One region of the Actinoplanes lobatus genome, then DNA from elsewhere that is predicted to be linked to it. Evidence: riboswitches for the same ligand, from Rfam matches in the RefSeq annotation. Region 1 holds a riboswitch; the other holds the start of a gene.
The links. Region 1 has a riboswitch for thiamine pyrophosphate ahead of BJ964_RS13425 (thiamine phosphate synthase). Riboswitches for the same ligand answer to the same signal wherever they lie in the genome.

Region 1 (3,398 bases):
GCGGCAGTTCATCGGGATGATCGGCGACGACCGTACCCTTGAGGATCTTGCTCTTTCCCTGGTGCCACCCGCGCTGCGCGCGGCAGGTGAGCGACTGCGCACGGCCACCGCGGCCCTCGACGAGACCGAGAAGACCCAGATCGCGTACGCGAACGCGCTCGCCGGCTGGGGCGAGGTCGGCGGATACGACGCCGAGGTGCTGTTCGACACGGTGGCGGTGTCCATCCTCGGCCGGCCGTGGGAGGAGACCCGGAACCGGATCGTGCGGACCCTCTCCGGCGGCGAGCAGAAACGGTTCGCCCTCGACCTGCTGCTCCGCGGCGCCGACGAGGTGCTGCTGCTGGACGAGCCGGACAACTTCCTCGACGTGCCCGCCAAACGCTGGCTGGAGCAGCGGCTGCGCGAGTCGAACAAGTCGGTGCTGTACGTCTCGCACGACCGGGAGCTGCTGGCCCAGACCGCGGACCGGGTGGTCGCCGTCGAGGGCGGCGGCGCGTGGACCCATCCGGCCGGGTTCGCCTCCTGGCACGAGGCCCGGGTGCACCGGCACGAGCGGCTCGAGGAGAACCGGCGGCGCTGGGACGAGGAGCACGAGAAACTCAAGGAGCTCGTGTTCACGCTGCGGAACAAGGCGGCCTTCAACGACGGGCTGGCCTCGCGCTACCAGGCCGCGCAGACCCGGCTCCGCAAGTTCGAGGAGGCCGGGCCGCCGCCGCTCCCGCCCAAGGACCAGGCCGTGAAGATGAACCTGCGCGGTGGGCGGACCGGGAAGCGGGCGGTCATCTGCGAGCGGCTCGAGCTGGAGAACCTGACGTTCCCGTTCGACGTGGAGATCTGGTACGGCGACCGGGTCGCGGTGCTGGGCGCCAACGGCACCGGCAAGTCGCACTTCCTGCGGCTGCTCGCGGCCGGCGGCAGCGACCCGGATCTGGAGCACAAGCCGGTGGACGGGGCGCCGCTGGCGTACGTGGCCCACGACGGGGTGGCGAGGCTCGGCGCGCGGGTCCGGCCCGGGCACTTCTCGCAGACCCACGACCGGCCGGAGCTGGTCGAGAAGACGCTCGTCGAGATCCTGTGGCGGGGCGACGAACACCGGTCCGGGATGGACCGGGCCGGCGCCATGAAGGCGCTCAACCGGTACGAGCTGGCGGCCCAGGGGGACCAGCGGTTCGGCACGCTCTCCGGTGGGCAGCAGGCCCGGTTCCTGGTGCTGCTGCTGGAGCTGTCGGGGGCCACCCTGCTGCTGCTCGACGAGCCCACCGACAACCTGGACCTGGCCTCGGCGGAGGCGCTGGAGGAGGGGCTGAAGGCGTTCGACGGCACGGTGATGGCTGTCACGCACGACCGCTGGTTCACCAGATCCTTCGACCGTTTCCTGCTGTTCAGGGGCGACAACGAAGTTGTGGAGGTCCCTGAACCGGTCTGGGACGTCCGCTAGTTTTCCTGTGACGGACCGGTTAGGGTCCGATTACAACCAACCCCACGGGAGTCCGGGCACCGGGCTGAGAGGGGGGCTGATGCGGCCCCCGACCGTCGAACCTGATCCGGATAATGCCGGCGCAGGGAGGAGTGCCTCGTGCACAGTTTTCCGCGCATCCATGTCATAACCGACTCCATCGATGTCGTGCGCGGCGTCGCGGGGCTCGATGACATCGCGGTGCAGATCCGGGTCAAGAGCAACGACGCCCGGGCGTACGAGCTGGCCGCCGCCGCCGTCGAGATCTGTCGCCCGGCCGGCACGATGGTGCTGGTCAACGATCGGGTCGGGGTGGCTCTCGCGGCGGGCGCGGACGGCGTCCACGTCGGCGCCGACGACCTGCCGGTCGAGGTCGTCCGGCGGGTCCTCGGGCCGGCCGCGATCGTCGGCGCCACCTGCCGGACGCCCGCGGCCGCGCGGGCGGCCGTCGCCGCCGGGGCGAGCTACCTCGGTGCCGGGCCGGCGTTCCACACCTCCACGAAGGACGGGCTACCACCACCGCTCGGGCCGGCCGCGATCGCCGCGGTCGCCGGTGCGGTTCCGGGTACGCCGGTCCTCGCGATCGGTGGGATCACCGCTGACCGGGTGCCGCTTCTCGCGGTGCACGGGGTGGCGGCGGTCTCCGCCTTCGCGGCGGACCCGAAGGGAGCTGCCGCGGACTTCCTGGCGGTTCTGCGATGACCGCCGGATCCGGCCCGCGTGTGGCCGTCGTCGGGGGCGGCATCATCGGGCTCGCCATCGCCGCGGAGCTGCTCGACCGTGGGGCCGACGTCACCGTCCACGACCCGTCACCTGAGGGGTCGGACGGGGCCTGGCATGTCGCCGCCGGGATGCTGGCGCCCGGTGGTGAGTCGGCCTTCGAGTATCCGTACCTCACCCGCCTGCTGGAGGCCTCGGGGGAGCTGTGGCCGTCGTTCGCGGGACGGCTCGGTGACGTGGGCTACGACGAGGCGGGCACTCTCTCGGTGGCGCTCACCGCCGATGACGTGGCCGACTGCGCGCGGGAGTGGAAGCACCAGAAACTGGCCCGGCTCAGCGGCTCCCAGCTGCGGGAACGTGAACCGGCACTGTCGCCGCGAGTGCGGGCCGGGGCCTTCGCGCCCAGCGAGATCCAGGTCGACCCGCGCAAGGTGGTCGGCGCGCTGCGGCATGTTCTGAAAGGGCGCATCATCGCCCGCCAGATTTCCGACTTGTCCGAAATCGAGTCGGACGTGACCGTGGTCGCGGCCGGCTGCGGGACCGCCACCCTCACCGGGCTGCCGATCCGGCCGGTGAAGGGCCAGGTGCTGCGCCTGCGCGGCGAACCCGGCCTGCTCCGCCACGTGATCCACGGCGCGGCCGACGGGCGGCACGTCTACCTGGTCCCGCGCGCCGACGGCGAGGTCGTGGTCGGCGCCACCCAGGAGGAACGCGCCGACCGGCAGATCACCGCGGGCGGTGTGCACGACCTGCTGCGGGCCGCCCTCGACCTGGTGCCCGGCCTGGCCGAGCACGAGATCACCGAATGGACCGTGGGTCACCGGCCGGGCAGCCCGGACAACGCACCGCTGCTCGGCCACCTCGACGACCGGACCGTGGTCGCGGCCGGCCACCACCGCAACGGGATCCTGCTCGCCCCGATCACCGCACGACTCATCGCCGACCTGGTGCTCACCGGCTCGGCGGACCCACTGCTGGAAGCGTTCGCGCCCGGGAGGTTCGGATGAAGCTGACGATCAACGGCCAGACCCAGGACCGGTCCGGCACCTGCTCGGTGGCGACCCTGGTCGCCGAGATCATCGCGGCCCAGCGCGGGGTCGCCGTCGCGGTCAACGGGACGGTCGTGCCACGTTCCACGTGGGGGCAGGTCGACCTCGCCGACGGCGACCGGATCGAGGTCCTCACCGCGGCGCAGGGAGGGTGACGATGTTCCTTCCGGAGA
Region 2 (3,398 bases), 610 kb from region 1:
GGCCCAGAAGGTCAGGAACCAGCCCGCGGTGACGACGGTCAGCGGGATCGCCCACATCCAGTCCAGCAGGTAGTCGGTGATCAGCAGGACGCTGCTGACCATCGAGATCAGCATGAAGGCCAGGCCGCCGGACGCCATCCTGTGGGCGTGGCGGACCAGTTCCGGTTTGCGGCCCTGCCGGAACAGGGCGCGGTGGAACGCCACCGGCGAAATGATCATCGCGGTGGCGAACGCCGCGCTGATCAGCGCGACGATGTAGGTCTCCTTCTGGAAGGCGGTGGCCTTCGGGAATCCGCTGCTGAACGGCAGGGTCAGCAGGAACGCGAAGAGGATCTGCACTCCGGTCTGCGCGACCCTGAGCTCCTGGAGCAGGTCGCCGAAGTTGCGATCCCAGCGCTGTTTCTCCGTCTCACGGGGGGTGTGGTGTGTATCGACCGCCATGCCGTTGGGGCGTTCCCCGCCGCAGGATCCGTCAAACGCCGATCCGCGCCAGGACGGCGTCGGCGAGCTCGCGTGGCGCCTGTTCGGGCACCCAGTGGCTGACCCCGCGCATGGCCACCATCTGGTAGTCGCCCTGCGCCCAGTCCCGGGTCCGCAGCGCGGCGGTGAGCCCGACCACCCCGTCCTGGTCGCTCCACACGTAGGTGGTCGGCACGGTCACCACCCCGAGCCCGGAGTACTGCTCGCTGGTGACGGCCCGGTACCAGTTGAGCCCACCGGTCAGCCGGCCCGGCTCGCGCATCGCCGCCACGTACTGTTCGGCGCGCATCCCGATGGGGCGCAGCATGAGCCGCAGGAGGAACGAGTGCCGGGCGGACAGCACCTTCTCGGCGATCGCGGAGCGGAACAACCCGAAGTAGGCGAGCCGGGCCCGCTGGGAGGGCCGGACCCGGATGGCGAGCAGCAGCGCCCGCGGGTGCGGCACGGAGATCGCGGTCAGGGTCCGGACCCGGTGCGGGTGGTGGACGGCCAGTTGCCAGCCCACCTGGGCGCCCCAGTCGTGGCCGACCACGTGGGCGCTCTCGACCCCGAGGGCGTCGAGGACGGCGATGGCGTCGTCGGTGACTTCCGACATCCGGTACGCCTCGACCGCCGTGGGCCGCGCGCCGGGCGAACATCCGCGCTGGTCCAGGGCGTAGGTCCGCAGCCCGGCCTCGTGCAGACGGGGCAGGATCAGGTCGAACTCACGGGAGTCCTGCGGGAATCCATGGAGCAGGAGGACCGGCTCGCCGTCCGCGGGTCCCCCCTCGTGCACATCGAACGTCATGCCCCTGGCCTTGACCTCGATCACGTGATCACTACCTCCCTGTGCCGCGCTGCTACCAGGTGTTACGGTCATCGAAGCACATCCACCGAGGCCCTGCCGCGACAGCGGCCGGGCTTCGATCCGACAGGGGAGCGCACAGCGCTGAGAGTGCGGGCGACCGCAGACCCTCGTACCTGATCTGGGTAATGCCAGCGCAGGAAGTTCGGTCCTCTCCAGCCGCGTCGTGCCCGGGCACCGCCGCTCGGGTCGCGGCGTGCGTCTCCTCCCGGTGTCCGCTGGGAGGCGTACATGAAAGACAACAACCCGAACCGGTGGCGCACGATAGACATCGTGATCGCCTCGGTGATCGCCGTGGCGTTCGGCGTCATCTTCTGGGCGTGGGGCAACCTCTGGGTGATCACCGAGGGCGCCTTCGCCTTCTTCCCCCCGTCCCAGACCGTGCTGTACGGCGTCTGGCTGATCCCGGCCGTGCTGGGCGGCCTGATCATCCGCAAGCCGGGCGCGTCGCTCTACACCGAGCTGGTGGCGGCGCTCGTGTCCGGGCTGCTCGGCAGCACCTGGGGCTTGACCGTCGTCTGGCAGGGCCTGGCCCAGGGCCTCGGCGCCGAGCTGGCGTTCGCGGCGTTCCGCTACCAGTCGTTCAAGATCGGCACCGCGCTGCTGGCCGGCACGTTCACCGGTGTGAGCGCGGCGATCTTCGACTTCTTCGTGTGGAACTCGGAGACCGCCCTCTGGTCGTACCGGATCCCGTACGCGCTGATCACCGTCCTGAGCGGCACCGTGATCGCCGGCCTCGGCTCCTGGGCGCTGGTCCGGGCGCTGGCCCCGACCGGTGTGCTGGACCGGTTCGGAGCCGGCCGCGAGCGGGCAACCATCTGATTCATGAGTGAGGTTCGGCTTCGCGGCTTCGGGTGGCGGCACGCCGGTCGCCGCGCCTGGGCGGTCCGCGGGCTGGACCTGGAGATCCGGCACGGCGAGCGGGTGCTGCTGCTCGGTCCCTCCGGGGCCGGCAAGAGCACCCTGCTCGCCGCCCTCGCCGGCCTGCTGCCGGAGGACTCCGGCGAGTCCGAGGGCGCCATCGAGATCGACGGGCTGGACCCGCGCAAGGCCCGCGAGCGGGTCGGCATCGTCTTCCAGGACCCGCAGACCCAGCTCGTGATGGCCCGCAGCGGCGACGACGTGGCGTTCGGGCTGGAAAATCGGGGGGTGCCGGCCGGCGAGATCTGGCCACGGGTGTCCGACGTACTGGATCGCGTCGGTTTCCCGTACCCCGTCAACCGGCCCACCGCCGCGCTCTCCGGCGGTGAGGCGCAACGTCTCGCCCTGGCCGGGGTTCTGGCCCTGCGGCCCGGACTGCTGCTGCTGGACGAGCCGACCGCCAACCTCGACCCGGCGGGCGCCGCGCTGATCCGGGACGCGGTCGCCCGGACCGCCGATCCCTCGACCACGCTGATCATCGTGGAACACCGGGTGGCCGAGGCCCTTCCGCTTGTCGACCGGGTCGTGGTCCTGGAGCCGGGCGGTGGCGTGCGCGCCGACGGCACGCCCGAGCTGATCTTCGCCGCCTACGGCGACAAACTCGCCGGCGAGGGCGTCTGGGTGCCGGGGTTCAGCACGCCGCCGGTCAAGGCCGCCACAAAACCGACAGACGATCTGGTACGCGTGACGCGCGCCGAAGTCACGAAACGCCTCCCACCCGTCTCGCTGTCCGCCGGAGCGGGCGAGGTGGTGGCCGTGACCGGGCCCAACGGCGCCGGCAAGTCCACGCTGGCGCTGCTGCTCGGCGGGCTGCTGGCGCCGACATCCGGCCGGGTCGAGGCGTTCGGTGACCCCCGCCCGCCGCACCGCTGGCGGGCCGCCACCCTGACCGGGCGGATCGGGTCGGTCTTCCAGAACCCGGAGCACCAGTTCGTCACCGGGCGGGTCACCGACGAGCTGGCACTCGGCCCGCGCCGGCTGGGCCGCACCCCCGAGCAGATCCGCCGCATCGTCGACGACCTGCTGGACCGGCTGCGGTTGACCCGGCTCGCGGAGGCGAACCCGTACACCCTCTCCGGCGGGGAGGCCCGCCGGCTCAGCGTGGCCACCGCGCTGGCCACCGCGCCCCGGCTGCTGGTGCTCGACGAACCCA

Region 2: linked by a shared signal. The riboswitch ahead of BJ964_RS16300 (ECF transporter S component) and the one ahead of BJ964_RS13425 (thiamine phosphate synthase) in region 1 are both predicted to bind thiamine pyrophosphate.

Annotation. Positions count from the first base shown of each region.
Region 1 is NZ_JACHNC010000001.1:2,893,404-2,896,801, forward strand. It holds gene BJ964_RS13420 (ABC-F family ATP-binding cassette domain-containing protein) at 1-1,438, shown strand, start outside; TPP riboswitch at 1,473-1,583, shown strand; gene BJ964_RS13425 (thiamine phosphate synthase) at 1,577-2,158, shown strand; gene thiO (glycine oxidase ThiO) at 2,155-3,183, shown strand; gene thiS (sulfur carrier protein ThiS) at 3,180-3,380, shown strand; gene BJ964_RS13440 (thiazole synthase) at 3,383-3,398, shown strand, end outside.
Region 2 is NZ_JACHNC010000001.1:3,498,503-3,501,900, reverse strand. It holds gene BJ964_RS16310 (DUF6328 family protein) at 1-441, opposite strand, end outside; gene BJ964_RS16305 (alpha/beta fold hydrolase) at 473-1,288, opposite strand; TPP riboswitch at 1,383-1,485, shown strand; gene BJ964_RS16300 (ECF transporter S component) at 1,556-2,146, shown strand; gene BJ964_RS16295 (ABC transporter ATP-binding protein) at 2,150-3,398, shown strand, end outside.